DNA from 2 places in the Candidatus Defluviilinea gracilis genome. Region 1 is predicted to be linked to the other one. Evidence: riboswitches for the same ligand, from Rfam matches in the RefSeq annotation. Region 1 holds a riboswitch; the other holds the start of a gene.

Region 1 (16,176 bases):
CGATCAGGTCAGCCAGCGACTTGCCATTTTCGGGAACCATCCCATCGAGATTGACGATGTGCGCGACGCGCTCGGGGATTCTGTCCGCGACGATGGGAGCCATGAATCCGCCCAAACTGTGACCGACGAGAATCACATCGCGCAGATTTTCGGCTTGGCACAAATCAACCACATCCTGAATATGGGTGTTCAAGTCAATATCGTCCCCGCGCATGTTTGCGCGTTCGGCGAGTCCCGCCAGTGTGGGCGTATAGACTTGATGTCCCATCGCGTGAAGAATCGAAGCGAGTCTCTCCCAACACCAGCCGCCGTGCCACATACCGTGAATGAGTATGAAGGTTTTCATATCTCTCCTTTGGCAATTTCGAGAATAATATGTAAGTGTATTGGTCAAAGGAAAAAATGTCCAATGACTTTTGTCACACAGCGCGACCACAGGATGAATACACTTCAATCAGCTAAACATGACCACGGCGCGAAGATATCGAGAGTCAGCGCGAGGCGAATTTATTGGGGTTTGAAGATGCCCCAAAAGAGGTCGCCGACGAGGTCGGGGTTGGGAGTTGGGTTATTCATGTCAGCGACGTTCACTCCGCCAATGGACGGCTTGCGCTTCGATCTGCGCCAGATGCGTGCCTTCGTGCGCGGCGAAATAACTGACCTGCTGGCGGAGAGTGACCGTGCCGAATTCTTCATGCTCGCCCACGCGCTCCCAATCGGATGGGGCGAACGATTCCAGTTTGCGGAGAGTCTCCGCGCGCGAGGCGCGATAGGTCTCGAAGATGTCGCGCCCCGAGGGCGGACGTTCCGATTCATTTTTTGCCCATGCGAAGACGGCTTTCGATTCAAGGATGGGATGCGCCTCTTTGAGGAACAAGTCCACGCGGAAATCGAGCACGCCCTGCGCGTCGCGCAAGTGACTCAACGTGTTGCGGATCGCCCAGCCGCCGTCGGACGGTGATTGATTCATCGCCTCATCGGATAACCCCGCGATGAGTTTCTCCACCACGAGCGGAGTCTGACGCAGGCGTTCCCGCGCCGCCTCGGGCTGGAGCGCGTCGAACCAGTAGTTGGGCATGAACTTTTGGAAGGTCTCGGCAAATGCGCCGCAAGTTGGGCACGGCTCGACGGGCGGAGAAAGCGTGACGTGTCCGCACCCGCGGCAGACGTACGGGTGAGGCGTGGCGGTGATGGGCGAAAGTTTTCCCTGAGCCATGAACTCCGCGCCCTGTTTCAACGCGGAAAGCAACTCCGCGCTCACGTTCAGACGGGATAACGCCTCAAGCGCTTTTTGGACTTCGGCGCTTAGTTCGTCTTTGTCGGTGGGAATGTCGAGCGGATACGTTTCCTGGCGGCACAACGAATCCGCCGCGGCGCGAGTCAGCTTGGCGAGGTTGTATTGTCCCTCCCCTTCCAGCCGCGAAGCGAGGGCAAAGAGGTGGATGAGGGTGTCGGTCCATTGCGATTTATCGTTCAACATGGAATATCTCCCAATTCATAATCAGTAGATTACGACTAGCAACCTGACAGTTTGTTTCAAAAACACGCCGTTGGTCGAGCGTTGTCCTGAACCTGCCGAAGGGTAGGCGGCAGAAAATGCCAATTGTTTTCAAGAACACGTACTGTTGCCGCCGTATCGAGCGCTTTTTCAACAGACCTCCTGCAAAAATGCGCAACAACTGCCCTGGCGGGCGTTGCCAGGGGAGAGCGCACAATACGCTTTGCATAGGAGACGTTTTCAAACGTCGGGCAACTTATGCAAGAGGTGAGACCAACAATAGGTGAAAATTGCCAGAATCGTGGTCTCGATACGCCCCTCGGAGTACCTCGGGGCTACTCGACCACCACTTGATTCAAAAGTGTCAGGTGGCTGGAACAATTACAACTCACTTTCTAGTCACCTAACAGTTTGCTCTTCTCCGCAAATGCCAGCGTGTGACCGTCCAAATCGAGGCAATAGGCGACATCATCGCCCCAATCGCGGCGGGCGAGTCCGCTCAATTCGGTCGCGCCCGCTTCGAGCGCGCGGCGATGATACGCGGAGGCGTCTTCGACGCGCAGGTAAACCTCGCAGCGTGGGATCCCGCCCGCGCGCGCTGGATCGGGGAGGCGGTCTCCGAGCAGGCGTTTGATCCCCGCTTCGGGCATGACTCCCAGGACGCAGGTTTCAGAGAGGGTAAACTCCGTCATACCAGGCTCGTTGAGCGAGGGCTGGCAATCCAGCGCGTGAGTGTAAAATTCGGCGCTGCGGACCTGTTCTTTGACGTAGAGGATAAAATGGGTTTTGATCATGGGGATATGGCTGCCTCATTTTCACATAGGATCGGCTTTTAACTCTTTTTACCAATTAGCCCGACGAGGATGATGACGATGCTGACTCCAGTGACAATGCCAGTCACCCTGCCTGCGATTTGCATCGCCATCACAGGGTCGGTGGAATTCGGCGCAATGGACAGCATCAAGAAATAGAACCCAAGCGCCAGGGCGATAAACAAACAGCCCGCAATGACCAATCTCCAATTTTTCTTTCGCATGATGATTTTTTCTCCTTTTTGAAAATTTTATTTTACAAAGGCTTTCGCTGAGATTGCGCAAGCCCGATGTTCATTCAATTTGTTTCGCTTTACTTCAACCCATCCCGCAATTGACCTGCGAGACTCGCCAACTCCTCCAACTCAGACTCATTCAAGCACGACCGCGGCGCGAACGCTTCGACCTCCGCCCGCGCCTGCCTGCCCGCCGATGTGATGAATCTTGCATTACACATGCTTCCCATTCTCAATCACAACCTTGCCGTCAATCTCTAGCGTAGGCTGACTAACCACACCGTCAATGTGAGTGGTCGCGACATTTTTGCCGCCGAGAAAATCGCTGCGCCCCACCGCAACGTGGATCGTGCCTAGAACTTTTTCATCGGTGATGATGTTGCCCTGTAACCGCGCCAGCGGGTTTGTGCCGATCCCCAATTCCGCGATGACACGGGCTGAATCGCCGTGTTGGGCAAATGCGCTTCGGAGAAACTCCGCGCCCGCGCCGCCTTCGATGTGAGTTACACGTCCCTTTTCAAACGTCATTCGCGTTGGCTCGGATAACAACATGCCAGGAAAACACTTGTCCACGACCAGTAAACCTTCCGCGCTGTCTTCGACGGGCGCGATGTATGTCTCACCTGCGGGTAGATTTCCAAACGCTTTCTGAGCGCGCAATATGCCTGTGTCTTTTTTCCATTCCCTGCCTGCCAGTGACAATCGCAGGTTGGTTCCCAGCGCTGTGGTGATGTGCGCGGTGGAACTCCCTTGCAAACGCTGCGTCAACGAATCTGTGAATGTTGCAATCTGTCCATAATCTGCGCTCATCTCAATATCCAGAATGCTTTGATCAATAAAAGCGCCCAAACCCGCGCGAGCGATTCCTTTCCCAATTGCCGCGCGCCCCGCGAGCAAGGCAGGCGATTCTTTTAGCTGATTCACCGACGCGAACAGAAAGACAATAGCGTCCACTTGTGTCACCAATGCCAATAACGGCGACGGGTATTCACTTATTGGGCGACTCGCATTCGGGAAGGTGTAATTCCACAACTCGGCGGGGTCGGTCTGCGCGGCTTCGGCGAGCAGTGCGTCACGCGCATAACCGAGCGGCTCGTCCACAACAATGAGAATCTTCTCCCCTCGTTGCAGTCCCATGCAGGTGTGGATGACATTCGTCGCCCATCGCGGTGTTTCAGTTTTTTCTGTCATTGGGAATCCTTTCGTTTACTTAACCAAATTTCCTAATCCATCATACAGTCGCATTAACAGACTGGACACTACATACCGTATTTGGCGAGCAACTCTGCATTGGGGATCGCAATCGAAACGTGATGTCGAACGATGCGCCATTCCCCGTCTTCCCTGTGAAAAAGAGCCGCCCCTCTTCCAGTTGCCACGTCAAGCACATGCGCGCCACTTGGAATATGCGCCAGTTCAACCAATCGGCGCCCAAAATGAGAAAAGAATCTGGGACCGACATGATCGAATGTATTCGCGACTCGGTCGAAAAGACCCGACACCCGCTGTTTTTGTTGTGACGTTTCGGAAGATTCATTGTTGTTCGTCATAATTCTCCTCTTACTGGGGCGACATTTACATTATTGGATCAATGACGCAAAGTGCCGATCGAGTTCCTCGGCAGATTGACCGAACTGCTCTGGGGTATAGCGATGCGCGCCATGCTTATCTTTGGGGTGCTGGCTCATGAACGTCTTTAATCGTTCTTCGTATTGAACCGTCCATGAAACGCCAAAATGAGAATAAATGTCTTTGACGGTTTGCATGGGATCCGCCACCATTTGATCGTATTGGACATCCAGGACAGCATTGTTGACTACGGGATCTTCACGGCATCGCCGTCCGCCCTCCAGATAGCGGGTGTACATTTTCTTGTTGGTCTCCGCCATGCGCTTCACGTTGAGATCGCGAGTCGCAGCCCGATGGGCGGAATAGAACATGCTGTTTGCGCTGGTCAGGCAGGTGGTTGGGTTGCGATGCAATTGGATGATTCTGGCATTGGGCACAGCCGACAGTAAAGCGTCAAGATGATGCGTATGATCGGGCGCTTTCAAAACCAGCCGTTTGTCAGGGGTTGCCTGTTGCTGGACCTTTAGAAGCAAACCGTATTCTTCGTAGCATTTTTTCTGATCCTGGGCAACGAGCCATTCGGCGTACGAAAAGACAGGCGTAACCACCCAAAACGAAACCGAATGGAAAGTCAGCGCCTGCATCCAGATGCACTCCTCCTCCGTGTCTTCGCGGATGACATGCTTCGAATCCATTTCGGGAAACATGGGTCGGCGAAACTCCAGTTCCCAGCGCGTCAATGCCAGGCGATCGTCTTTTTTTCCGTCAATAGCAAAGGGACGGTAAAGCCGCCACATGGGAATCCCCGTGTTATCGGGATCGGCGGAGAGCATACGCTGTAGAATTGTGGTGCCAGACCGCGGGACCCCAACGATGACAAAAGGCGGGTTGATCTCCGAACGGAAAACGTCGGGCTTCCGTTTCTGCGCTTCGACAAACAACAACCGCTGGCTCAGATTACTGAGGAGCACCATGCGAGCGCCAAACCTGCCGAAGAAATGCAGGTTGGCGTCCTTTTCAATGGACTGCAACAACGTGTCGAGCCCAACGCGGTAATACGGATCGCCAAAATCGCTCAAGCCCGTTTCGCGTTCGGCAAGTTGATGCAATCGTTCGGCGTCCATTCTAGTGAGCGGTATCCCCAACTTCTCCATACCCGAACCCAGAGCATCGATGATTCTGTACCGCAACGGCATGGGAGCGTAGTTTGGCAACATAAGCACCTCCTTTCATTTCTTCAATCCATCCCGCAATTGACTTGCGAGACCGGACAACTCTTCCAACTCCGACTCATTCAAACACGACCACGGCAGGAAGAAGAGCCGTTCCGTCTCCGCCTCGACCTCCACCCGAACCTGTTTGCCCGCTTCGGTGGCTTTGACCACGCCCGAACTTTCCTCCACCCACCCGCGCCGCGCGAGTTCCCTCACATCCTCCGCGTGGACTTCCTCCGTCACGCCGCGACGGCTGAGTTTGCTGTGCAGATCATCGAATGTCAGCGCGTCGTTCTGTGAGAGAAAGTCGAGCATTTCCCACGTGTGGCCCTCGACTCCATACGCGCTCCATGTGGGAATGTAACAATCGTCGCGGTGACCCTCCAACAGCAGGAAGTGGGCAACAACGCCATCGAGTGTCGCGAATATTCCCGCCCGCTCGTAGAGGTCTTGTTTGGCTTTTATCAAGACATGCGCGGGCGGTTCAGGAAAGCTAAAAGCCGTGTCTGAAATTCTGGCGAGAAGATTGCCAAGCGTCTGCAAAGACTCTTTGGGCATGGGAGCGAGAGCCGCCATCAATTCATTCCCCTCTTTGATGAGTCGAAACGCGGCGGTTCTTCCCGACTCGGTGGCGCGATATTTTCCCTGACCATCAGATACCAAATATCCCTGCTGAACTGCGGCGGTCAACCTTTCATCGTTCGCCTGTGCGAGTCCGTATGGAAAACACCGCATGAGCTGGGCGATGGTAAACAGATTAGTATCGAACAGCCAAATCGCCTGCACCCAGTTGTAGAAATTGTCAGGCAATGAAAGTTCCTCTGCGGCTTTGTCTGCGGCGGGATAGGCATAATTGCCAAACAAAATTTCAGAACTTTCTTCGAGCGCCGACCAAACAGATTTCAGGTTCATTCCTCAACTCCTTTTCTCAACTCAAAGCCAACTCAATCGCCTGTTCCGTTGACAACGCGCAACCGTCTTCCCACATGGACTGAAAATCCCCGCCCGCCTCTTCCCGCTGTGCAGACAGAAGCGCGTCATACTCCGCCGTTTCGAATTGCATCCGCGTCAGATAGATGCGCCCGCGCAACGCCTGCGCCGCGCCCAACAACAGAATTGCGTTTCGTGTTTGCGAGGATTGCGCCAGCGCGTTCGCCAATCCCTCCAGTAATGACGGGAGTTGGCTGACTTCTTTCGAGTCCTTCAAGCGCGATATTCCCTCTCGAAAATGTTTTTGCGCTTTGGGCAAGTCGCCCTGCGCCAACGCGACGCGCCCCGCCACATCGAGCGCGCCGATTTCTGCCGACATTTCTCCCACCTCATGTAAAACCTTCATCGCCTCCTGAACGATTTCCTCTGCGCGCGCCGCGTCACTTCCGCCGAGAACATGCCGCGCCCACACCGAGAGAGTCAAACCCAAACAAATACGGTCTCCCAGTTGACGAAACAACATCACGCCCTGCTCCGCCGCCATCTGCGCCTGCTGAACGTCGCCCTGATTATGGGATGCGATGCTCAACGTCTGCAAAGCAGTAGCGACGCCGTGCTTGTCGTCCAAGTCACGATACAACGCCAGGCTTTCCTCCGCGGAGGCGCGCGCCGATTCATCGTCGCGCCGCGCTAACGCCACCTCAGCCAGGTTTCCATACGCGCCCGCGATCTCTTTTGTGTTTTCCGCCTCGCGGAACAACGACAGACTCTCGCGATAGATTTCCTCCGCGCGCGCATACTCGTACCGTTTGAGCGAGCATCCAGCCAGCGGTCCCAATAACTGACCGATGAGAAGTTTTTCGTTCAGTTTACGTCCGTATTCCAATGCGCGGCGGTAAAACGATTCAGCCGCTTCGAGATCGTTCTCGAAATACTCCTTGAAGAGTCCCTGCGACACAAGCCCCTGCGCGATGCCCCGCGCATCCTCAAGCGACTCGGCAAGCGCAAAACCTTCGTCTTGATGCGTTTTCCATCCCTCCGCATCGCCCTGACGCGAAGCGAACAACGCTCTCGCAAAGAGCGCTTTCACGCGTAACGATGTCGGCGGAAGTTCCTTCGTCGCATCCATAAAAATTCCCAGCCACTTGCGCGCCTCCGTCAAATGTCCATGCGTATCCCAAAATTCCCTGAGCGCCACCGCGATCCGCAAACCCGTTTCAGGTTGAGACTTAAGCGACCACTCCAACGCACCGCGCAGGTTATCGTGTTCCGCTTCGAGCCGCGCCAGCCATTGCTTTTGCGCGCGTCCCTGCAAGCCGTGTTCGGCGCGTTCGGCAAGCCCAGCAAAATAGGCAAGATGCGCGTCGCGCAGTGAAGCGACTTCATCGGTCTCGAACAATTTCTCGCGCGCATATTGTCGGATGGTTTCGAGTCGGCGGTAACGGGATTCGCTTCCGCTATGCTCGACGTTGATGAGAGATTTATCCACGAGACGAGTCATCAACTCCAGGATGTCCAACCCGCTTCCCCCTGCGGGGACGATGCGCTCCTCACCGCAAACTGATTCGGCGGCGTCGAGCGTCCACCCGCCGACGAAGACCGCCAGCCGTCTGAACAAGAGACGTTCCTCTTCGCTGAGGAGTTGGTAACTCCAGTCTATCAACGCGCGCAACGTCTGCTGGCGCGGCAACGCGGCGCGACTCCCGCCCGTCAATAAACGGAAGCGGTCGTCCAATCGTTCGGCGATTTGTTCCACCGAAAGCGCCCTGACGCGCGCCGCGGCTAACTCTAAAGCGAGGGGAATGCCGTCGAGGCGGGAGCAGATTTGGGCGACCAATGAGGCGTTCGCATCCGTGAGTTGAAACGTCGGCAGGGTCAGAGTCGCGCGTTGGACGAATAACTTCACCGAGTCGAACGTTTCAAGATGTTTGATATCCGTCGCCTCATTCGGCGTCGGCAGGGACGGCACGCGATAGGCGACCTCGCCCGCGATGCCCAACGCCTCGCGGCTGGTGGCAAGGATGCGCGCGCCGCGGCAGTTCTGCAAAACCGTGTTCGCAAATTGCGCGCAGGCGTCAATGAGATGCTCGCAGTTATCGAGAATCAGCAGGGCTTCTTTGTCGCGCAGCCAATCCATCACTACATCCATCAGCGGACGCGAATCCTCCACGCGCAGACGAAGAACATTCGCCACCGTGTTCGGAACCAGCGCAGGCTCAGAGATGGGCGCGAGTTCGATGAGCCACACGCCGTCTTTGAATTGTTCAAGGAGGCTGGATGCCGCTTGTAATGAAAGTCTTGTTTTGCCCGTTCCGCCCGAACCAGTGAGCGTGAGCAAACGCGATTGCTGCAACATTTGAGTCGCTTCGAGCATTTCTTTTTCGCGCCCGATGAAACTTGTGAGTTGTGTGGGGATGTTGTTCGGGAAAACATCCAGCGCGCGCAAGGCGGGGAAATCGCTTTGCAAATCAGGCGCGACGACTTGAAAGATTCGCGCGGGCTGGGGAATGTCTTTGAGTTTGCGTTCGCCCATGTCTCGCAGGGACACCTCCGCTGGCAGTTGTCCGCGCAGGAGAATCTCGCTCGCGCCCGATAACAAGATCTGCCCGCCATGCCCCGCCGACATCACGCGCTGGATCATGCTGAGCGTGAGATAGCCGCGATATTCTCCGTTGCGCGCTTCGGCTTCGCCCGTGTGAATCCCCATGCGGACTTTTAAGAGCAAGGATGAATTATGAAGGATGAATGATGAATTCGTCCTTCCGCCGTCATCGTTCATCCGTGAAAGCGCGCGCTGACCATCTATCGCCGCGCGAAGCGCGTCGCCCGCTGTATGAAATGCCACGCAAAATGAATCGCCGATGATTTGGAAGATATGACCGCGCTTCGATTCAATGGCTTCCTTCAACATGGCGTGATGTTTCTCACGTAGCGACTCCCACCTGTCAGGATGCGCCTGCGCGAGTTTGGTCGAACCTTCGATATCAGTGAAGAGGAACGTGACGGTGCCGGAGGGAATGTCTACCATCAAGTTTTCCGTTTGACTCATTATAGGTCAACTCGGTTGATTTGCCTCCCACCAGTTTTCATATTGGGTCTGTTATTCGGATACTTTTGCTCGCCTTTTTTCCAACAACTCCTGAATGCGATGATGCTTCTCGCGCGAGAGTGGGAATAGCCATGCGAGGATGATCGTCCCTGAAAGCATGATCGCCCCGAAGGGTGAAACCAATAAGCGGATCATGCGCAATGCCGAGTCGCTTTGCGTGAATTGAAGCGCGCCCTCAGGAGGAGAAACATAGCCCGACCAGCCCAATGCCTGCAGAGTCAAAAAGAGGACAAGCGCCCCGGTCAACTTGCGGATGAGCGTGCGGATGCCGTAGAAGATTCCCTCCTGCCGCCTGCCGGTCCGCAGTTCATCCCATTCGATCACGTCGGCGAACATCGCGTCGGGCAATGTGTACGCGGCTGAGATGCCGATCCCTGCGAGGGCGGAGAGCGTGAATAATTCCATCGTGTTGCCCGGTTGAATCAAATAGATAAGAAATGTGACGACCACCCAGAGGATCATACCGATCGCGTACGCTTCCTGCTTGTTGCGGATCTTTGAGATCCATAACCAAATCGGCACGAACAGGATGCACACCAACATGAGGATGCCGAAGAACGCGGATTCGTATGCCAGGTCAATGCCCAAAAATTTGACAGATGCCAGCAAGTTTCCGTTCGCCACCCAATAAAGTAAAAAGTATGGAAAAACCACAGCCACCATATCCACTGCCGACCAGTTCAGCATGTGGATGCCGACCGCATAGCGAAACGGGATGTTCTTCCATGCGGCGCGTAATGTTTCTCGAAAGGGCAGGGATTCTTGCTGTTCGGGCGTGGAAGTTTCCCGGAGCAGAAGCCCGATCAACAGCAGGGGAATCGCGCCGACCGCGCCGAATAATGCGCCCACGGTCATAAATCCCTGTTGTTGCGAGCCGCCCGCCTCGATCACCATGTCAATAATTGTCGGCGCGGCGATGACCATGGCAAGCGCGCCGACCAGTTGGAAGAACGATCGGAAACTCGTCAGGCTGGTGCGTTCGTCGTAATCGGGGGTCAGTTCGGGGGTCAGCGAAAGAAACGGGACCGAGACGAGAGTCGTCAACGTGTCGGAGATCATGAAGGAGAGAGTCACATAGATCAACAACGCGATCTGGTTATCCCAATTTGGCGCAGACCAAAGAATGACGAAACTCAAGCCGAAGGGAATGGCGAACCACAGCAAAAACGGACGCCGCCTGCCCCAGCGCGATTGCAAGCGGTCGCTGAGGATGCCGATGATGGGATCGTTCACCGCGTCCCAGACGATGCCGACCAGCGCGCCGAAAGAAGCCAGACGCGGTTCCAGCCCGACCACATCGGTGAGATAGATGGCGAGGAAGATCGAGCGCATCATGCCGATGCTCGAGATGCCCCAATCACCTGAGCCATAGAGCAATTTGATCCACATTGGGAGCCGCTGATTTGAGTTGTTGTTCATCTGAATTTGAGGATGCAAGTGTAGCACGGAGGGATGTATACAGGTAGACACGGAGTTACGTAGACAAGTAGACACGGAAACACGTATACAAGAACCACTTGTTTACGTGTGTACCTGTCTACCTGTTTACTTGTTTTCGCCCGCCCCCATTGCACTCCTGTAAGCCGTTATAACCGAAATGCAAAGTGAAAATCTGTAACCTTCTGCTATACTGCGATTAACAAAATCCGATAAGGGCAAACCCGTCGAAAGATGGGGACGCAAAGCCATGGATCTACCGTCGCGCATCGCGCGACCATGATCGCCAGGTTGCCGAAGAAATAACGCTTTGTTTATTTCCGCGAGCCTGGCAGTCCTTTGCCCGGCTCGCTTTGTATCGGGTCAAATTCAATTTGTTCGATAAAGGCAAACCCGCCGAAAGGCGGGGACGCAAAGCCATGGGTCTACGGTCACATGCGAGTGTGGCTACGATTGCCAGGTTGCCGAAAACATTACCTAACCATTAGGTTGCTGTTGAGCGCTTTTATCGAAACGGAGGTTTCGAATGGCGCTCACTCAAAAACATATACGCTGGCTCACGCGAGCCGGTATTCTGCTCAGCCTCGCCGCATCGCTTTTGCTGAATGCGATGCCCGCGCTGGCAATGAAGAAACAAGACGCCGCCGCGCTACCCAATTTTTCAGAGTTTGTTCAATCCGTTCACACCGGGGAGGAAAATGTAGTGCGCGGCGTCTATGTTCCGAATGTGATGGCGTATCGCGTGGCGCAGCAACCGCTCGATAACCCGGGCTTTCTTTCGAGTAAGGAGGACCGCGTCACTCAATTCCGTATGGCGGCAGGGTATGGCACGGTAGGGCTGGTGGCTCACAATTACCTCGCCGGTGAATCCTTCTTCAACCTGGAAGCCGGCGATGAAGTGCGGATCGTATACGGCGACAGCAAGGTGGAAACTTTTGTTGTGTATGAGATCCTGCAATATCAGGCATTACAACCCAACAGTCCCTACAGTTCCTTTCAGAATTTGGACCGCGATGAAACCCTCACGGTCAACCAGATGTTCAAGCGCGTCTTCGTGAGCGATGGATACGTCACCTTTCAGACCTGCATCGAAAAAGACGGTATTTCGACCTGGGGCAGGCTGTTTGTGATCGCCATCCCTAAAGCGGAATATGAGGAACTTTGGGAAGCAAATGGTTTGTGACCTCAATGTTCCATGAATCAGAAAAGCCGCCCAATGTTGAGCGGCTTTTCTGATTCGTGAAATGATCTTTACTTTTCCGGCGTGACGCTTACCAGCACAGCTCGCACCATGCGGCGGTGGGTGTAGGTGTCGGTCTCTGCGATGTAGTTTTCGCAGGTGAGGAGGGTCAACCAGGGTGTTTCTTCATGTTTCAACGCGGCTTTTGTGTTGCTCGGCAGGATCAGGGCGCTGGCGGTTACTTCGAATGTGTAAACCTGACCGAATGCGTGGATCTTGATCTTGTCTCCGTATTGCAGGTTGACGAGGTTGGCGAACGGACCGGGGTTGTTGTTCGCATCCCATACGTGACCGGTAATGACCGAGTTGCCATCCCAGCCGGGGAATGCCGAACCGTTGAGCCAACCGCCTTTGTTTCCAAGCCATGACACGTCCCATCCGTTCTTTGTTTGCGGAATGCCCACGATCGGGATCTTTATTTTGAGGCGCGGGATTTCCATCCAAACGTCGGTGGCGGCGTATTGCTGATCTGCGGGTTGCTCCGGAAGTATGGTAATCTTCCCCGGCGCGAAGCCCGTCACAGGGATAAGGAATCCGGATCCCAGGTTTGAGTTATTGCCGCGTCCATTACCGTCGCCGTCTCCGTCACCGCCGGGAACGCGCGGCACGACGGTGAAGGTGATCGCCGTATCGTTGAGTCCGTCGTTTAATTCGTTGCCAGCCACATCCAGGATGGAAGTCGTTCCGCATACGAACAGTCGATAATTGCCGTCCGTGAGACCGATCCCACCATTGATGACAAAGGTGGCGATGAACGGACCCGCTCCCGTGCCATTGCTATACGTGGGGATGGCGATCGGGATGAGTACATCATCGGCAATCAAACCGCCCGCGCATGAAACGGTATCGAAGGTTTCGTTGGGACCATCATCCACCAAGAGGTAGTTGGCAGGGTTCGTGGCAGACCCGAGATCTGTGTTGCTAACCTGATTCACGTCTTTGCTGAAATTCACCGTTATTCTCGTGGTGTTGCGTCCCGTTACGCCGTTGTTGGCGGGCTCGCTCCCGATCACGGTTGGGTAGCCGAGGTCGACCATCCAGTTGTACGATGCGGGGGTGGGGTCTGGGTTGCCGGCATCGTCGATCGCGCGCACTTCAAAGATGTGAGGTCCGCCTGCCAGCGCTAGATAATTTTGCGGGCTTGTACATGCGGCGAAACCGCCGCCATCTAGCTGGCATTCAAAACTGGCGGTGTCTGGTGATGGACTGGAGAAGGCGAACGCCGCGTCCACGCTGTTTGTGACGGCGGGCGGGGATGAATCGATATCGGTGTCTGGTGTGGAGGTGTCGATCGTCCAAACGTACAATGCGGGCGTCGGGTCGGTGTTCCCGAAGGTATCCACCGCGGCGACTTCAAAGGTGTGATTCCCCGCGACAAGCGGACCAAACGAATTGCCGGAGTTGCACGGGGCGAAAGGCGCGCCGTCGATGCGGCAGACGAAAGTGCCTGTGGCGCTGGTACTGCTGAACGTGAATATCGGGGTCAGGTCGTTATCTGGGTCGGGCGGCGTAGTGTCGATGGTCGTGTTCGGGATGACGATCTGCGTGAGCACAGCGGATACGCTCCCGAAGAAGTCGGCGTCTCCGCCATAGGAAGCGGTAATGTTGTGCGACCCGGAGGTGAGAGCGTTTGTTGTGAAGGTCGCTACACCGGCGTTCAATGCGCCAGTTCCCAAGACCGTCGCGCCATCGTTGAATGTTACTGTGCCGGTTGGAACGCCGGTCGATGCGGTAACAATCGCGTTGAATGTAACCGCTTGACCCAGAACGGAGGGATTCGCGTTCGAGGTGACAACGGTGTTCGAGACTGTTTGTCCCACACCCTGAACATACGGCGCGGAAGTGCTGCCGGCAAAGTTGGCATCACCGCTATACACCGCAGTGATGGTATGCGAACCCGCGTTCAACGTGTTGGTACTGATGGTCGCCACCCCGCCTGCCAGGGTCACGGTGCCCATTGAGTTTGCGCCATCGTAGAACGTGACGGTGCCGGTGGGCGTTCCCGCGCTGGAGGTGACGGTGGCGGTGAAAGTGACAAGATCGCCCACGCCCGCCGGGTTGTTGTCGGATGTGACGCCGGTCAATGTGGTTGCCAGCGTGACGCTGAGCGTGCCCGTTCCAAGAATTACGTTGTAGTTCGGGAGCCGGCCGCTCGGGTCGTTCAATGTGGCGGTGATCGGATAATCACCCACTGCCGCCGCGGCGGGCGCCCCCGCGCTGGCGTAGGTGACGGTGATCGGATCGCTGTTTTGAATGCCGGTGATCGTGCCGGTAAACGCCGTGAAGACCGTTCCGTACACTTTGGATTTATCTGCGGGCGTCACGGTCAGGTCGCGTTGAGTCACGGTGAGCGTGCCCGTGTTGGATGTGACGGTGTAGTTGTTGAGTACGCCGGCCGGCGCGTTCAATGTGGCTGTGATCGGATAGGCTCCCACAATGGCGGTTGCCGGCGAGCCGGGGCTTGTGTAAGTTGCCGTGATCGGGTCGCCATTCTGAATGCCCACGATCGCGCCGGTAAAGGCGTTGAACACCGATCCGTAGACCTTGCTTGCGTCCGTCGGGGTAACAACCAGCCCTCGGGTATTTACGGTGAGTGTGCCGGTATTCAAGGTGACAGTGTAGTTCCCAAGCCGCCCACCGGGGTCATTGAGAGTTGCCGTGATCGGATACGATCCAATTCCCGCGGTGGCTATGGCGCCGGCGCTGGCGTAATTGGCGGTGATGATATCGCCGCCTTGAATGCCGCTGATCAGGCCGGTGAAGGCGGTAAACGTATCGCCATAGACCTTTGTCTTGTCATCCGGGGTGACGGTGAGGGCGCGCGGTGTGACCGTCAATGTGCCGGGTGTGTATGCAAAGACATAGTTATCGTCGATTCCGCCGGAGCAGGTGATCGGGAAAGCGCCTACGTTGTTATGCGGAACGGCAACTTGACAAGTTGGCGGCGTATCGACGACTGCCGGGGTGTCTCCATTGACGAAGCCTGAATAGGTGAAGGTGAAGACCGGGTCTGGGCTTCCATACACAATGCTCTGATCGTTGGCTGAGATGGTGAGAATGGATAAGCCCACCGACAGCGTGCCTGTGTTGAGCGTGATGGTGTAATTCGGCAGTCTATTGTCTGGGTCGTTCAACGTCGCGGTGATGGGATACGTTCCCACCGGCGCCGCGGCTGGCGCGCCGGGGCTGGCGTAGGTTGCGGTGATGTTATCGCCGTTTTGAATGCCGGTGATCGTGCCGGTGAATGCGGTGAACACAGTGCCGAATACTTTGGACTTATTGTCCGGCGTGACGACCAGCGCGCGCGGGGTGACGCTTAACGTGCCGATGTTCAGAGTCACCGTGTAGTTGGGTAGACGGTTCCCCGGATCGTTGAGCGTGGCGTTGATCGGGTAATCACCGATGGCGGCTGTGGCCGGCGCACCGGGGCTGTCATAGGTGACGGTGATCGTATCGCCTGCTTGAACGCCTGTGATCGTTCCAGTGAATGCGGTGAAAACCGCGCCGTAGATTTTCGTCTTATCGGCTGGCGTGACGGTGAGGGCGCGCGGCGTCACAGATAGTGTGCCTGTGTTGAGCGTTACGGTGTAGTTGCCGAGTTTGTTGTCGGGGTCGTTCAAGGTGGCTGTGATCGGGTAATCGCCAACATTTGCGGTGGCCGGCGCGCCGACGCTGGCGTAGGTGGCTGTGATGTTGTCGCCAAATTGAATGCCGGTGATCAATCCGGTGAATGCGGTAAATACATCGCCATAGACCTTCGTTTTGTCGGTCGGTGTGACGATGAGCGCGCGCGGTTGGACCGTGAGAGTTCCATCCACATAGACAAACGTGTACGCGTCGTCGGAGCCGCCGGAACAAACGATGGGGTAGGTACCCACGTCGGTGTGAGGACCAGACACACTACAGGTCGGAGGCGTGTTGATTACGCCCGGTCCGTCACCGGAGGCGAATCCTGTGTAGGTGAAGGTGAAAGTCGGGTCGGGATTTCCATACGTGATGGTCTGGTTATTGGCGGTGACGGTCAATACGGAGGAGGTAACGGTTAGCGTGCCGGTGTTCAAGGTTACGTTGTAGTTGCCAAGTTTCCCGGTGGGGTCGTTCAAGGTGGCGGTGATCGGGTAGGTGCCAACG
Region 2 (16,176 bases), on a different contig from region 1:
GAAACAAATCGAAGCCAGATTGCGTCACCGTGAATCGATCCTCGAAGCGGTCGCCGATGCGGCGAACCGGTTCCTGAAATCGTCCGACTGGCGGAACGAGATCGATGCCGTTCTCGAAAAATTGGGCGTCACGGTCAATGCCTCCCATGTCTTTGTGTTCGAAAACCATGAACTACCAGACGGCACCCTGGTCACTTCGATGCAATTTGAATGGGCCGCGCCTCCGCTATCGAGCGGCCTTCATATCCCGGCATACCAAAACATTCCCGTGCGCGAAATTGGTTTTGAAAATTGGTATGAAGCCATGATCGCGGGGCAACCCTATATTGGCGATGCCAAACGCCTCACTGCAACCCAAATGAACGCCTTGCTTGGGCGCGGGATGAAAGCGCTCCTGGACTTTCCGGTGTTTGTGGCTGGCACATGGTGGGGCGCCATCGGATTCGACGATGTGGACAACGAGCGAGAATGGACCAATACAGAGATCGACGCGTTGCTGGTCGCGGGGAATATTCTCGGCACAGCCATCAAACGGCAACTGGACGAAACCGCCCTCCAGCGCGAACTCCACCAGCGCAGAAAACTGATCAGCGAATTGGAATCGAAAAACGCCGAACTCGAACGGTTCACCTACACCGTATCGCACGATCTCAAATCTCCGCTCTTCACCATTCGAGGCTTTCTCGGCTACCTCAAGCAAGACGCCCTCACCGGGAACACCGAACGATTGGAAGCCGACATCCAGCGCATTGTGGATGCGACCGACAAAATGCAACAGTTACTCAACGACCTGCTCGAACTTTCGAGAGTGGGCAGGCTCATGAACGAACCGACGCTGGTCAATATGCAGCAACTGGTGGCTGATGTGTTGAACTTATCGCACGGGCAGATCCATCAACGCGGGGTGGAGGTGCGCGCGCAAAACAACCTGCCCAACGCGCAAGGCGATCGTCAGCGCATCTTCGAAGTCGTTCAAAACCTGGTCGGGAACGCCGCAAAATTCATGGGCGAACAACCGACGCCCATCATCGAGATCGGGGTGGCGGGTTGGCAACATGGCATGCCCATTTTTTTTGTGCGCGATAACGGCATGGGAATCGAGCCCGAGCATCACGAACGCATCTTCGGCTTATTCAACAAACTCGACCCCAAATCAGACGGCACTGGCATCGGCCTTGCCCTCGTCAAACGGATCGTCGAATTTCACGGCGGTGAGATCTGGGTGGAATCGCAACCGGGCAACGGCTCGACGTTTTACTTCACGCTTCCCGCGCAGGGGACAACTGATTCAGACTATAATCAGTCATCTCATCCTGAGGAGGACTCTCCATGAAGCGCGCCGTCAGTATCAGCCTGGGTTCAGCCACCCGTAACAAAACCGTCGAGATTAGCCTGCTGGGCGAAACCGTTCGTATCGAACGCATCGGCACAGATGGCAACGAAGACAAAGCGCGTCAAATGTTCCGCGACATGGACGGTACTGTGGACGCGTTCGGCGTGGGCGGCATCGACCTCGGCGTGCACACCCCCTGGAAGTTTTATCCCCTCCACGGCGCGCTCAAACTCGTGCGGGATGTGAAACGCACGCCCTACGTGGATGGAAGCGGGGTGAAAGACACTCTCGAAGCGCGCGTCATGCAATGGCTCGAAAAGAAGGTCGGCGACGAGATCCAACCCAAAACGGCTTTCCTCGTGGCTGGCATCACCCGCTATGGCATGACCGAATCATTCATCAACGCCGGCTACCAATGCGTTTTCGGCGACCTGATGTTCGGCCTGGATATTCCCCTCGCCATTCACACCATGAGCGCGCTCAAAACCACCGCAAAACTACTCATGCCGGTCGTCGGGCGCATGCCCCTCAGTATGCTCTACCCAACCGGCGAAAAACAGGAAAAGGTCACGCCCAAATACGAAACCTATTACCAGGGCAACACCGTCACCGGCGGCGATTTTCTATACGTCAAACAACACATGCCGGAAGACATGCGCGGGAAGATCATCGTCACCAATACCACCACGCCCGCCGATGTGGAATTCCTCAAAAAACGCGGCGTGAAATATCTCGTCACCACCACGCTCAATATCGAAGGGCGCTCCTTTGGCGCCAACATGCTCGAAGCGGCGCTCATTGCTGTGGCGGGCAAAGGGCGCGTCTTGACGAACGACGAATTGAACGCCCTCATCGACCAGCTAGGCTTGGAACCGCAGTTACAAAAATTGAACTAACTGATGTTACGCGCCGTTCCGAAGGTTTTGGTAAAAACCCAACCTGATTCACGAGAACCTTCGGGACGTTCTGCGTAAATTCAAAATCGCAAATCGGAGGAGAATTTATGGATGCAGTCGTGATCGCGGGCGGTATACCCAACCCGGAAGACCCGCTCTACACCTACCTGAAGGGCGATGCCAAAGCGCTTGTGGATATTGCCGGCAAACCCATGGTGCAATGGGTGCTCGACGCGCTCAGCGAATCGCAACGCGTCAAGAACGTCATCCTTGTGGGGCTTTCACCTAAAAACGAGCTGACATGCAAGAAACCGCTGCATTTCCTCACCAACCAGGGACGCATGCTCTCCAACATCGTGGCAGGCATCAACAAATCGGTTGAGTTGGATAAGAAAAGCAAATACGTGCTGATCGTGTCCTCCGACATCCCCGCGCTCAAAGCGCACATGGTGGACTGGCTCGTGGAGACCGCCATGGAAACGCAAGACGATCTGTATTATGGCATTTGCCTGAAAGATGTGATGGAAGCGCGCTTCCCCGGCTCGAACCGCACCTACACCAAACTCAAAAATATGGAAGTATGCGGCGCAGACGTCAACGTGACTCACGTCCGTATGGCGACCGAACATTTGGATACCTGGGAAGACCTGCTCGGCGCGCGGAAAAGCCCGCTCAAACAGGCGAGCAAACTGGGGCTGGGTTTGCTACTCTCCCTCTTCATGCGACAACTCACCATCGAAGACGCCGTTCGACGGATCAGCGAGCGCATCGGCATCAAAGGGCGAGCCATCATCTGGCCCTACGCCGAAGCCGCAATGGATGTGGACAAGCCGCATCAACTCGAACTCCTGCGCGCCGACCTGGCGAAGACCCAACGCAAAGCCGCCTCAAAGGCGCGGACCATGGCGAAGAGAACAACGAAAAAGAAACCCGCCGCGCCCAAGAAGAAGACGACTGTCTCAAAAACCGCGCGGCTCAAGCCCAAAGCCAAGCGCGCATGAGCCTCCGAACCATCCTTGAAAGGGATGCCCGTCTTTCCGATCAAATGCGCGTGGCTGAAAAGCCAGGCGCATTGCGCGCTGTAGCAGTCTTCTTCGCGCACTCCGGCGATTCATGGTTTTGGTGGATCGCCATGGCAATCTTATGGTCATTGGGCAATTCGTTTTGGAAAGAATGGGCGGTCATTCAGTTCGTCGGCATCGGGGGGCTGGCGGCGCTGGTGATGGGAATCAAATTCACTGTGCGCAGGAGCCGCCCTGAGGGCGAGTGGGGAAGCATCTATCGAAACACCGATCCGCATTCATTCCCATCCGGGCATGCGGCGCGTTCGTTCTTCATCGCGGTTGTCGCCGCGTGGTTTGGTCCCGCCTGGCTTGCCATACTCTTATGGCTGTGGGCGCCATTGGTCGCGTTGGCTCGCGTGGCAATGGGCGTGCATTATGTTTCGGATATCCTCGCCGGCGCGGTGTTGGGGGCGATCGTCGCCCTGGTCGGCTTGCAAATGTACGAACCGTTCTTCCTGTCCCTCTTCCGCTTCATCGGTTTCCCACTGTGGTAAAAGTCATTTCCCGTTCATCAGACTCGCCAAATGTTCCTCAATGTGCGCGAGATCGCGTTCCACCCAGGTCTGCAAAGTAAAACCATTCCCTAATTCTACGTGACGCGATTCGCGCGCCCATGCGGCAGATGGGAGTTGCCGCAAAAATTCAACCAGCGCTTCCACGCTCGCTACAAATCCATTCAACAAGCCTGCCAGTGATTCGTTCGCGTTGTAATGCTCCGCGGCATACGCGTCCCCGTCAAAATTTTGAAACTCGGGGTTATCCTCCAACGCCGCGCGGCGCGCTCGCAAGCCATACGCCTGCGCGTCCACATCGCGTATGTGCGCGGCAGTTTGATGCGCGTTCCAGCCGCCTTCCAGCAATGGGGCGAAGGGATCCTTCACCGCAAGACATTCACTGCGGAATTGCTTAGCCGCCTCGAGCAGGCGCGCAAGAAGTTTTTCCCGATAATCAAAAAGTTCCTTCATTATTCCTCATTCCTCCAACGACGCGAACATGGTTCCGACGATACCCTCGGCTGTTTTATATTGGACGCACAAACCGCTTCACTCCCCAGTTCAATCTGATTCGGCATGAGCAGGCTGATTCCACATCCTGAATATATTCGATGCGCCGCGTTCCGGCGAGCAACCGCACTGTGAAGAAAAATCACGAACCGCACACCGGCGCCTGATCGGGGTTTTCTTTGGCGTTCAACGGCAACCCCAAATAGGGCGACGGGTCCAGCGTGTTTTCGATCTCAATTTCATTTTTAAATTGCCCCGTCCCATCGTCTTCCACGATCGAAAAATGCAAGTGGATGCCAACGGGGTTGTTCGGGTCGCCGGAGTAATCACCCTGATAGCCGAGGAATGTCCCAGCCTCCACAGGGATTTCGGAAACGCCGGCGGGAAATTCTTCCGCAATGAAAGAATTGCCGAAACGATCAGCCATGTGGGTGTAGTAAAGCCAGATCTGCGCGCCGGGGTTCAGCGGGTCACTGGGCACGCGCACGATCACGGCAGATTTCCACTCCGGCAGGCGCGTGAGGTAGCCGGGGTATGCCGAAATCACGCGCGTAATGCCCACCTCGGTCCCGCCGAAGATATCGATGCCTTGGTGGGTGTGACGAATCCCAAAGGAATCGCCCCATAGGAAGCCGGCAAACCCGTCGGTGGGGAAGAGGAAAGGGGCGGGCCCGCATTGGGAACCGGCCGTCAGCTTCCACTTGGGATGCGAAGCGGGGTTGTCCATCCATGCGCGGAATTTGATCACTCGTTCGGCATTGGGTCGGTATATGAAGTAGGCGGTTGCGATCGCCGTGACCAATGCCGCGAGGAGGATGGAGATGATCAAGAAGCGTTTAGACATAAGGTCGAATTATACCTTTGGGCGTCAAGGCGAACCCAGTATGGTGATGTAATCGAGATAGATAATTTCACCGGAGGCGTGGGTGAGGGTAACGGAATGTTCGCCCGGTGATAATTTGGGGGATGACCATTCTGACCCAGTGGATTGGTTAAGGGTTTGAGTATTCCCATCGATGGCGATGGTCATGGTTCCCAACTGGGGGTCTGCCACATACCCAATGATGAATTGAGTTCCCGTGAAAGTAAAGGTTGCCGTGTCGTCGATGAGGATGGAGATGGAAAGGGTTTCTTCATATGCCGCGTCGACTGTTTCGCTGATCCACCCGCCGTCGTAAAGAATGAAATCGTCGAAATCGTCAATTTTGATCGCGGAGGATGTTGTCGCATTAGTTGTGGGCGTGCCAACCCCGCCCGGCGTGAAAGTAATAGGTGATGCGGATGTTGATGTAAGTGTTCCTGCTGAAACGGAGCGCGGTTGAGGCGAAGGCGTAATTGTCTGGTCTGAGGATTGCCTCGTTTCGATAGTAGGCAGTGTAGGGATTGTGGGGGTTTTATCCTTCTGGAGTTGGGTGGCTGAGGTAGGCTCTTTAGTCGAAGTGAGAGTTCCAAGGAACAGGAATTGAAAAGGCGTCGCCGTTGCTTCGGCTGAAATTTCCGCCTGCGGTTTTCCGAGGAAAAAAATTAATACGACAGAGAGCATCCCGACGATGGACAGTATGGCGATCCCAATCGGGATGATGATGTCAAGGTTGTCGATCAGTCGTTTGACCATATGCGGCATTATACCGAATGGATCCCCAGTCGACCACGCGGGGCAATCGCATTAGAAAATCTCCATGTTCGCAACATGACGCTTTGTCTGCGAATCCGCTACTCTTCGCCAACCTGCGCGAATTTTTCCGAGAAGGATTAGCGGACAAAAAATCCAAATGCGATCCCCCTCGTCGACCATGAAGCCGAATTCTGGCGTTGTGGCGCCGCGTCAATGCCGGTAACCCGGCAAATCGAACTGTTTCCTGAACTTTCATGAAGCGCTGAGAATGCAAAGAGAAGTATCTCAAAATCTCCGCGCATTTGGAGGCGCTCCAGAATAAAAGATTGCTATGACTTATGGGCATCATTTCATCCGAGCAAAAGGTTACACATTACTTGCTTTTTGCAATGAGTTAATTTATTATTAATCTGTCAAAAAGGCAAACCCACCGTGAGGTGGGGACGCAAAGTCATGGATCTTCCACCTTTCTGCGTAGGAGTTGGAAGACCGCCAGACCGCCATTGTATGTATGGCGGATATTTAATTAAGGAGGTGTCTCCTTTTCCATATCGAATAAGTCACAATTCAATCCACAGTCTGCAAGTCAAACTATAAGAGGAGTAATAGTTATGAAAGCAAAGTGGTTTCATGTAACAATGATTGCGGCGCTTTTAGTGATCGCAGTCGTCCCTATCGCAAGCGCGGCGCCTCCCGTTCCAGCCGACCCGATGCTCGGCTCGGATGTCGATAATGCGCCGCATCCGCTTGGTGAACGGCAATACGCCGCCACATTGAGGGGCTTGGAAGCGAAGTTCCATGGTAAGGCGGGGGATGGTAGTATTTATTTGGATGGGGGCGAACACGTCTACCCATTCTATAGAGACCGCTATGTCGAGTTGGAGCGTGAAGGTGAAGATACGATCTGGACCCTGCTGGGTCAGTTCGGCACTCAGATCCACTCCTCCTACGGCGATGTAGCCGGACCTCTTCACAATGAAATTCCCGAGCCCGATCGCGCGGTGGATAACACCACGATCTGGACAGCCGATTTCAGCCAAAGCATGTACAACAAAATGCTTTTTGATACCACCCCAGGCGCCAACTCGATGCGCAATTTCTACATCGAGCAGTCGTCCGGCCGGTATGCGGTTAACGGCACCGTGGAAGATTGGGTCACCGTGCCTTATAACGAGGCTCGCTACGGCGCAAATTATTGCGGAAGCATTGTCTGCGCGACAACCTGGCTTTTCATTCGCGATTCCGCCTCAACCTGGTATAACAACCAGATTGCCGCTGGCAAAACCCCCGCCGAGATCGATGCCTACCTGAGTCAATTCGATGTCTGGGATCGCTATGATTACGATGGCGATGCCAACTTCAACGAACCTGATGGTTATATCGACCACTTCCAGGCTGTTCACGCTGGCGAGGGCGAGGAGACCGGTGGCGGCGCGCAAGGCACCAATGCCATTTGGAGCCACCGCTGGTATGCCTACTATACCCTCCAGGGAAGCGCAGGACCTGCGTTTAATAAATTGGGTGGTCTTCAAGTTGGCGGATCTAGTTACTGGATTGGGGATTACACGGTTGAACCTGAGAACGGTGGCGTAGGCGTATTTGCTCACGAGTTTGCGCACGACCTTGGACTTCCCGATCTCTACGATACATCCGGTAACACCGGCGGCGCTGAGAACTCCACGGGCTTCTGGACTCTTATGTCCAGTGGTTCCTATGGCGCTTCTGGCAAGGCGGCTGACGGTATCGGCACCAAACCGATTCACATGAGCGCATACGAAAAGCTGTACTTGGGCTGGTCGAATGCCGCGGTTGTAAACTACGACGAGACAGCCTTCTTGAAGATGGGTCCCGCTGAGTTTAACTCTGCCGACCCGCAACAGCTTCTCGTGCTTTTGCCCGACAAGGAAGTGGAAAGCTTCATCGGCGATCCCTTTGCCGGAAGTTACTACTATTTCTCCGGCGCTGGGAATGATCTCGACAATAGCATGACCCGCGATGTGACCTTGCCCGCCGGCGCTGTGTCTCTTTCTGCCAAAGTGAATTATGACATCGAGACGGAATGGGACTACGCGTACCTCACTGTCAATGGCACAAACGTAGCCACCAACCTTTCCACAAATGACGATCCGAATGGTCAGAACTTTGGTGAAGGCATCACCGGCGCATCCGGCGGATGGGTGGATCTGACCGCCGATCTTTCAGCGTATGCCGGCCAGACCGTGACCCTTGGATTCCGCTATTGGACTGACAGCGCTGTCGCAACGACCGGCTTCTCGGTGGATGAAATCAGTGTGACCGGTCTTCCTGTCGATGGCGGCGAGACCGATCCGGGTTGGACGTACAGCGGTTTCTCGCTCACAAACGGCACCGTAACGCAGTCCTACGCCAACTACTACATCGCTGAATACCGCAAGTATATTGGGTACGACAAGTCTCTGAAGACGGGTCCCTACAACTTCGGCTTCCTCAATGATCCGAATAAGGGAAATTGGGTTGAGCACTATCCGTATCAAGACGGCTTGTTGATCTGGTATCTCGACTACTCCTTCGCGGATAACAACGTCGGCGACTATTGCTCTGCCGGCACATGCGGCGGCTTCTACCTGCCGGTCGACGCGCATTCCAATATGATGCTGCGCCCCGATGGAACGGCATGGCGCCCGCGCGTTCAGGCATTCGACTCGACATTCGGCGTCAACCGTGTCGACCGGATTTGTTTGAACGTCAACTCCGTCAAGAAGTGCTATGGCGGCTACCCGGGTAATTCCCGCTTCGACGATACGTTGGGGTATTGGGAAGCTCCCGATTCCTCCATCGGCAACAACGGCTGGTCGAGCGTTCCGTTGCCTGGCGTTGGCGTTACCATCACGGTCGTCAGTGAATGGAACGGCTGGGCATACGTGCTCGTCGCGCCAAAGTAAGATAACAGCAAGTTCAGAGTTAAAGATTGCGCCCCGAATGAATTCATTCGGGGCGCAATTTCTTAATCAGCCTGATGCGCTTATGGGATCGGTACGCCAATATTCGGTCCGGTGGTTGGTCCGATTGGCAAACCTTCTTCTTGATCTATGGCGGGGCAGAGCACAAAATTGCCGTTTAGATCGGTGTGATACGTATATTCCTGCCCATTGGCAGACAAATCGATTCGATAACCGGGCACCTGTCCTTGCGCATACATTTTACCGGGCGCGGGGCATCCCAACGCGGAATTGAGCCAGGTGACGGCTTGGGTGTTTACCAGCTCCACTTGCTCGACCGTGATTCCCAAAGAGCGGGCAAGATCGTTTTTCGCGATGCCGACAAATTTCTCTACCGGCGCGTTGGAAAAGTCGATTTTTTCTTGAGGGGTCGGTTGGGGAAGGACGCTGTCCGGAGTTGAAGCAACCTCTTGAGTGGGGACGGGTTGCGGCTCCTGCGGCGCGTCTAAGGCGGGTTCGCCAGCGCTCCCTCCTCCGCAACTCACCAGCAAGAATACGTTGACGATCAACAATGGAACCCAACGGTATTTCATGATACTGTCTCCTTTAAATGGGATTCGCTCAAAAGACAAGCAGTCGATCAATTAATCGACGTCTTGTCAGGCGAGAAGGTTCCTTGAATTGTAGTACGAAAATTCACCCCGATTTGGCAGAGTCCGACATTCTCGTATCCGGCGTTATTGCGCGACCATATTCCTTTTATTGCAACGTGTATAATCTGTTCATTCCAACACCGGAGAGACCTTGTGCGAAACATCTTCCAAAGAGCCGCTTTACTGCTGATCTTCCTTCTGAATGCCTGTGGAGCGAATGAGCCATCCGCTACATCCACACCACTGCCTTCAGAAACACCGGTCATCCCGCCGACTCTTACCGCAACACCGACCATTCCACTGGCGGTGCTCATCCTGCCGGCAAACCTTGACCCCGAAACATCGAACCTCTACCAAACTACGGTATACGATCTTACGCAAAGTTCAGGATATCGCTTCCAGGTGCGTGATTCCATCACAGAAGCAGACCTAACGGAACCAGGGCTAAAGATCGTGATTGCGCTTCCGCCCGATCCCGGTATTGCGGTTTTAGCCGCCGCCGCGCCACAAGTGCAATTCCTCTCGATCAACATCCCGGGCATTCTGCCCGGCGGCAACATCAGCGCGTTGGGGGGTGAAGGTCAGACCGGCCTCGCCGCCTTTCTGGCTGGTTATACTGCCGCGCTCCTCACCGAAGATTATCGCATCGGTATGATCATGCCCAAAGGGAACGCCGACGCGCAACAAGCCGCAGTTGCCTTTCGCAACGGCATGGCGTTTCATTGCGGATTATGCCGCCCGATCTTCTTCCCCTCCTTCTGCCTCGTGGAAAACCTGCAATCGTGCTACCCGCAGTTCGTGGAAATTCCGACGGATGAAGACCCCGCGCGCTATGGTCCATACGCCGATTACCTCATCCTCCAACGAGAGGTGGACACGCTTTTCGTTTACCCGGATGTGGCAGACCCAGACCTGCTGACATACATCGGCACGACCGGCGCGCTACTCATCGGCACAGCCACCCCAGACGAGCGCCCCGGCGGCTGGGTGATGACGATTCAGCCGGATGTGATCCAGGCAATTCAAAACGCCTGGTCCCAACTTGTAGCGGGGCAGGGAGGCGTCACGGTTCAATCTCCCTTGGGGCTGAGCGACGTGGACCCCAACCTGCTCAGCCCCGGAAAGCAAAAGGATGCGCAGGACATGCTCGATAAACTTCAACAGGGGTTGATCAACATCAACAACCCATGATCGAATCCAACACTCCCGTGAATGTTCACGGGAGTGTTGGACTTAGAAGGAGGAGGGAGAGAAACGCCAGGCGTAATACCTGTTTATGCTAACGGGCTTGAGCAAGCCATGCCATGGCTTTGACAACCAGCACGGCCGGGTTGACCGGTTTGAGCAGGTACTCATCTGCCGCCGACTCGTTGGCTTCGATCGCCAATTGGGCGGTGTTTGCCGAAACAAGCACGATAATAGGACCGCGGCTGGCTTTGCGCAACTCTCCAAGGAGTTCGACTCGCTCGTCCCGCGTAAGTTGGATATCCACCAACACAAGAGACGGGGCAACCAGACGGGCGGCTTGAATCGCATATCGCGGGCTTGATTCGCTGAGCACAATACAATTCCGCTGGCTGAAGAGGGCATCCCACGCCGCGACTGAATTCTGCTGATCGGAAACGATCAATACGGTGTGGAGAGGAATTGTATTTGTGTCGGTTTTCCAGGCTACCATTTAGATTTTGCCTTTCTAGTGTCTTGACGGGGAATCTGCCGGCATGTTACACTCGCGCCCGTACAAAATTTTCAAGGAAGGAGGCGCGACCCATGTTCTTCAGCAAGTTCACTGTTGGTCAACAAGAATTTACCCGACCCGGGATTGCGCCTGCTCATCGTTAGGATACTTTTTACGTATTCGACAGCCACGGCGTCCCCGTGGCTGTTTTTATTTCCCTCACCCTGGCTCTCTCCCTGTGGGAGAGGGGAAATGGAGAAAATCATGTCTGGCATTGCTACACAACTATTCGAAGGAAAAGATATTCGCTTCGGCCCCATTGACTTTGAGAAAGACCCCGAGGTCGAATCCAAGTGGACGCATGACGCTTCGTTCTTGCGCTTGTACGAGAGCGAGCCGGCGCGTCCCATGTCGGCGGCGATCGTGAAGAAGCGTTACGAAAAGCTCGAGAAGGATATGGAGGACGATAAGGACTTTTATCACTTCATGATCCGCGCGCGGGAGGATGACCGCTTGATCGGCAAAGCGATGATCCACCGTATCGAGTGGGCGAACGGGAACTGCACCATCCGCCTCGGCATTGGCGCGCCCGATGACCGCCGCAAAGGATTCGGCGCACAAGCGGCGCAAATGCTCCTCCGCTTTGCGTTTTCGGAGTTGAACATGTTCCGCGTCACTGCGTACATTCCGGAGTACAACGAGGGGGGACTGGCGCTGGCGAAAAAGTTCGGCTTTGTGGAAGAAGTGCGCCGGAGAAAATCTCTGGAGCGCGATGCCCGCCGTTGGGATTTGTTGGTGATGGGCTTGTTGAAGGATGAATGGGCGAAGCAGGCTTCCCCGTAGAAAGAAGCGAAGGAGAATAAGATGAACGATCTATTTCGCGGGCAACTTGTCCGCTTAACGTCGGAAGACCCCGAGTCGCGTTCGAAGATTCAGGCGAATTGGCAGCGCGATTCGGAATTCCACCGGTTGGCAGATGCCGACCCGGCTGAGATGTATTCGGCGCGCAAAGTAAAAGAGTGGGTCGAGAAAGCCGCTGAGAATGGCTTCAAACCTGAGCGGTACTATTTTTCGATCCGCGCATTGGAAGACGATAAGCTGATCGGGTTTTTCGTTTTATGGTGCGACCTGATCCACCGCGAAGTGTGGGTTGGTATCGGCATCGGCGAGCGCGAGTATTGGGGCAGGGGTTTCGGCACAGAGGCGATGAAACTGGCTGTGCGTTATGCGTTCATGGAATTGGGAGCGCAGCGCGTCTCGCTCGGCTTGATGGACTATAACCCGCGCGCGTTGAAGGCTTATGAGAAAGCCGGGTTCCGGCTCGAAGGGCGCACGCGCCGGGACGTTCAGCGCGAAGGGACGCGTCACGATTCGTTGTGGATGGGCATCCTGCGCGACGAATGGCTGGCGATGCAAAAGGCGGACGAATGAACGATCTTATCGTTGGCAAGTTGGTGCGTCTCGCGGCATACGACCCTGAAGAGATGGGCAAAGCCTTCTCACGATGGACGCGCGATTCGGAATATTGGCGGTTGATGGATACCGGTCCCGCGCGGATGCCCTCTGCAACCGGTGTGACAAAGCACATTGAGAAAGACATGGATGAACTCGACGCGAGCATCTATTTCTTCGGCGTGCGGCGTTTGCAAGACGATGCCCTGATCGGCGAGATGATCCTGCATGTGGTCAACTGGGCGGGCGGAGATGCGTTCGTCGGCTTGACCATCGGCGAGCGCGAGAACTGGGGCAAGGGCTATGGCACCGAGATGATGCGACTGCTTTTGCAATATGCATTTCTCGAAGTCAACCTGCGCCGAGTGACGCTGGCGGTGTTCGAGTACAACCCGCGCGCGATCCGCTCCTATGAAAAAGCGGGCTTCCGCCACGAAGGACGAATGCGGAAATTTCTGAACAAGGAAGGCAGGCGCTGGGACATGTTGTTCATGGGCGTCTTGCGCGAAGAATGGCTCGCGGAACAGTAGCGCAAGATTTATCTTGCGTTTCAAGGTTAGGAGAATATTGCATTGCGAGCAAGCGCGAAGGTTGAGTAGCGTAGATCGGTAAACAAAAGGAAAAAAACAATGAACGCAATTCTTGAAAAACAAAACATTCTGCCGCTCCCTGCGGGCTACACCGCGCGCGGCGGATATATTGACGATTACAAGATCGCTTTTGATCTGTTGAACCTTCATTCCATGCGCCTGAATGGGAGCGTGGACTTGAACGACCCTGAATTGCTCCGCCTCGATTGGCAAAACGAAGGATTCAATCCCGAGACCGATATGCGTATGATCTTTGCGGAAGATGGGACTCTCGCTGGGTTCATCGAATGTTGGATGACTCAACTTCCGCCCGTTCACCCCTGGATCTTTGGGATCGTGCACCCCGGTCACTGGGGAAAGGGAATCGGGAGTCATCTAAACTCATGGGCTGAGGATCATGCGCACATCGCATTAGAAAAATGCGCGACAGAGTTGCGCGTCGCGCCGCGCACAGGCACAGAGGCGCACAACGAAACCGGTGTTGCGCTCATGGAGGGACTCGGATGGAAACATATCCGCTCGTTCTATCGCATGGTCACAGATTTGGATTCACCGCCTGTTGTGCCGCCATTACCGGATGGGATCATCATCCGCCCGTTCGATCCTGAAACCGAAATGGAGGAAGTCTATCGAACGTTCGTAGATACCTTCAACGACCACTTTGGGTTTATCGAACAACCGTTTGAAAAAGGCTTTGCCGAATATAAACATAACATGGTCGAAGATCCCGGCTACAGCCCGGCGATGTGGTTCGTCGCTATGGACGGAGATCGAATGGCTGGCATCTGCATTTGCCGCCGCGAAGACGCGGAGGATGCCGAATCGGGTTGGGTGGGCGAACTCGGCGTGCGCCGCGCATGGCGCAAGCATGGACTTGGCTACGCCTTACTCAAACATGCCTTCGCCGCGTTCCATGCCGACGGCAAAAAACGCGCAGGTCTCGGCGTGGATGCGAGCAGTCTCACCGGCGCGTTGAAACTGTACGAACGCGCGGGCATGCGAGTCCAGCGTCAGTTCAATCAATACGAAAAAGAATTCCGCCCCGGTAAGGAATTGGCTGTGGTTGAAGTAACATGAAACTTGACAGGTCGCTGAAACCTACTGTTCATCAGCGGCTTACTCTATGAAGGCATGGTTAAACATGGAAACAAAACTGCAAACTGAATCAATATTGCTCGACCCCGCTCTCCGTCTGCGCCCGGCGCAATGGAGCGATGCCGTCGCGGTGACCGGTCTGATCCGCGATGTGCTGACCGCCGATGGCGACGAAGTTTCGATCATGACGCAAGAAGAACTGGAAACTGAATGGAAATCGGAAGGCTTCACCCTCGAAACCGATGCTTGGGTAGCGATAACCGCCGACGGGCGCGTGGTGGGATACGAAGAATTCGTCAGCCGCCACGCGCATGCCTACTTCAATGCCGATGGATATGTGCATCCCGATTTTCGCGGACGCGGGATCGGCGCGGCGATGTTGCGCGCGCTCGATGAACGCGCCCGCCGTGAAATGCAACTTGCCGACCCCGACGCGCGCGTGTACATCCGCGCGGGAACCAATGCCCATGATCAAAATGTGCGCGGAATGTTCGAAGGCGAGGGCTATCAAATTATCCGTTATCACTGGATGATGGAGATCGATCTCGCCGAAGCGCCGCAGGTCAAGACATTTCCCGATGGAATCGAATTGATGCCATTCGATGTGGACGCGCACGCTTATCTCCTTTTTCAAGCCCAGGAGGAAGCCTTTGAAGATCACTGGGGTCACACGCCGGGCAACTTCAATAACTGGCAGATGCGAAAAATAAGGCGTGAAGATTTTGATCCCTCGCTGTGGCATGTGGCGTGGGATGACGACCAGATCGCGGGCTTCTCGCAAACCCGCGTCCGCAACGGGATTGGCTGGGTGGGAGCGCTTGGCGTTCGGCGTCCATGGCGCAAGCGCGGATTGGCGGAGGCGCTTCTGCTTCACTCGTTCAATGAATTCTACACACGCGGCACGACGCGCGTCGGCTTGGCGGTCGATGCGTCGAATCCCACCGGCGCGACGCGGCTCTATCAAAAGGTCGGCATGAAAGTGGATGTCGAAGATATCATCGTTGAAAAAGAACTGCGCCCCGGACGCGAGTTTGAAATGCAAGAATAGGCTATACTTAATCAATATAAAACCTGACAGGTTTCCGCGAAGCCATGCTCGATCAAGTAATTCTGCTTCGCAGTCCACACTCCCGACTCGGTTCTTGAGAAAACCTGTCAGGTTTATTTCCCCACAAGGAGACACCATGAACATCAAATGTTCGTTTTGCCAAACACCCTACACCCTCAGCCGCGTGCAAATGCTCGACGCCCTGCAGGAAATGGACGCGCATAAACTGACTCACTACGACGCGCACTGTCCGCGCTGTCGGCGCGCCACACGTGTCGAGCGCAAACGCATGGAGATATTCTTCCCGAACTGGCGCGAGGCGTTGAAACAGTTCGAGGCGGAGATGCAGGCTCACCCGCAGAATGAGGCGCCTCTTCCCGCGCCTGAGCCTGCTCCTGTTTCCCCAGCCGAATCGAATCCTCAGCCGACTGTCGCAAAGAAACAAGTAGCCGAGAAAAAAAATCCTGCGAAGACATCGGCGGCAAAAAAGAAATGACCATCCGCGCTGTATTCTTTGACCTCGGCGGAGTGATCGTCCGCACTGAGCATCAGGCGCCGCGCCAAAGGCTCGCTGAGCAATTTGGCATGGATTACGAAGACATCGAGAAGCTCGTCTTCGGCGGAGGGTCGAACAGTTCGGCGGCGCGCGCCTCGGTGGGGGAGATCACCGAACAGGAACACTGGCTGAATGTGATGAAGGCTCTCAAACTGCCTGCCAACGAGGTTATGCGCGTGCGGGAGGAATTTTTCGGCGGCGACATCATCGACCGAAACTTGCTGGAGTTTATGCGGTCGCTCAAGCCGAAGCGCAAAGTGGGCGCCATCTCGAA

The links. A riboswitch is a leader RNA that binds a small molecule or an ion and turns the genes downstream of it on or off. The one in region 1 is predicted to bind cyclic di-GMP.
Region 2: it holds a riboswitch for cyclic di-GMP, as region 1 does, so the genes downstream of both, AC16KF_RS11315 (immune inhibitor A domain-containing protein) here and AC16KF_RS15260 (sortase, YLP family) in region 1, are expected to answer to the same signal.

Annotation. Positions count from the first base shown of each region.
Region 1 covers NZ_DBNHEF010000078.1:55,571-71,746, forward strand. The annotation lists gene AC16KF_RS15205 (alpha/beta hydrolase) at 1-346, opposite strand, end outside; gene AC16KF_RS15210 (DinB family protein) at 578-1,480, opposite strand; gene AC16KF_RS15215 (VOC family protein) at 1,894-2,292, opposite strand; gene AC16KF_RS15220 (hypothetical protein) at 2,331-2,534, opposite strand; gene AC16KF_RS15225 (hypothetical protein) at 2,624-2,767, opposite strand; gene AC16KF_RS15230 (aminopeptidase) at 2,760-3,737, opposite strand; gene AC16KF_RS15235 (nuclear transport factor 2 family protein) at 3,806-4,096, opposite strand; gene AC16KF_RS15240 (sulfotransferase family protein) at 4,127-5,332, opposite strand; gene AC16KF_RS15245 (helix-turn-helix domain-containing protein) at 5,345-6,241, opposite strand; gene AC16KF_RS15250 (adenylate/guanylate cyclase domain-containing protein) at 6,258-9,308, opposite strand; gene AC16KF_RS15255 (MFS transporter) at 9,360-10,787, opposite strand; cyclic di-GMP riboswitch class I at 11,013-11,104, shown strand; cyclic di-GMP riboswitch class I at 11,182-11,274, shown strand; gene AC16KF_RS15260 (sortase, YLP family) at 11,332-11,988, shown strand; gene AC16KF_RS15265 (sortase) at 12,057-16,176, opposite strand, start outside.
Region 2 covers NZ_DBNHEF010000068.1:77,362-93,537, forward strand. The annotation lists gene AC16KF_RS11280 (GAF domain-containing protein) at 1-1,333, shown strand, start outside; gene AC16KF_RS11285 (quinate 5-dehydrogenase) at 1,330-2,229, shown strand; gene AC16KF_RS11290 (NTP transferase domain-containing protein) at 2,337-3,230, shown strand; gene AC16KF_RS11295 (phosphatase PAP2 family protein) at 3,227-3,787, shown strand; gene AC16KF_RS11300 (DinB family protein) at 3,791-4,258, opposite strand; gene AC16KF_RS11305 (M23 family metallopeptidase) at 4,440-5,141, opposite strand; gene AC16KF_RS11310 (hypothetical protein) at 5,166-5,912, opposite strand; cyclic di-GMP riboswitch class I at 6,323-6,417, shown strand; gene AC16KF_RS11315 (immune inhibitor A domain-containing protein) at 6,524-8,833, shown strand; gene AC16KF_RS11320 (hypothetical protein) at 8,914-9,423, opposite strand; gene AC16KF_RS11325 (hypothetical protein) at 9,637-10,674, shown strand; gene AC16KF_RS11330 (response regulator) at 10,763-11,161, opposite strand; gene AC16KF_RS11335 (GNAT family N-acetyltransferase) at 11,426-12,004, shown strand; gene AC16KF_RS11340 (GNAT family N-acetyltransferase) at 12,026-12,592, shown strand; gene AC16KF_RS11345 (GNAT family N-acetyltransferase) at 12,589-13,143, shown strand; gene AC16KF_RS11350 (GNAT family N-acetyltransferase) at 13,243-14,280, shown strand; gene AC16KF_RS11355 (GNAT family N-acetyltransferase) at 14,345-15,346, shown strand; gene AC16KF_RS11360 (hypothetical protein) at 15,483-15,842, shown strand; gene AC16KF_RS11365 (HAD family hydrolase) at 15,839-16,176, shown strand, end outside.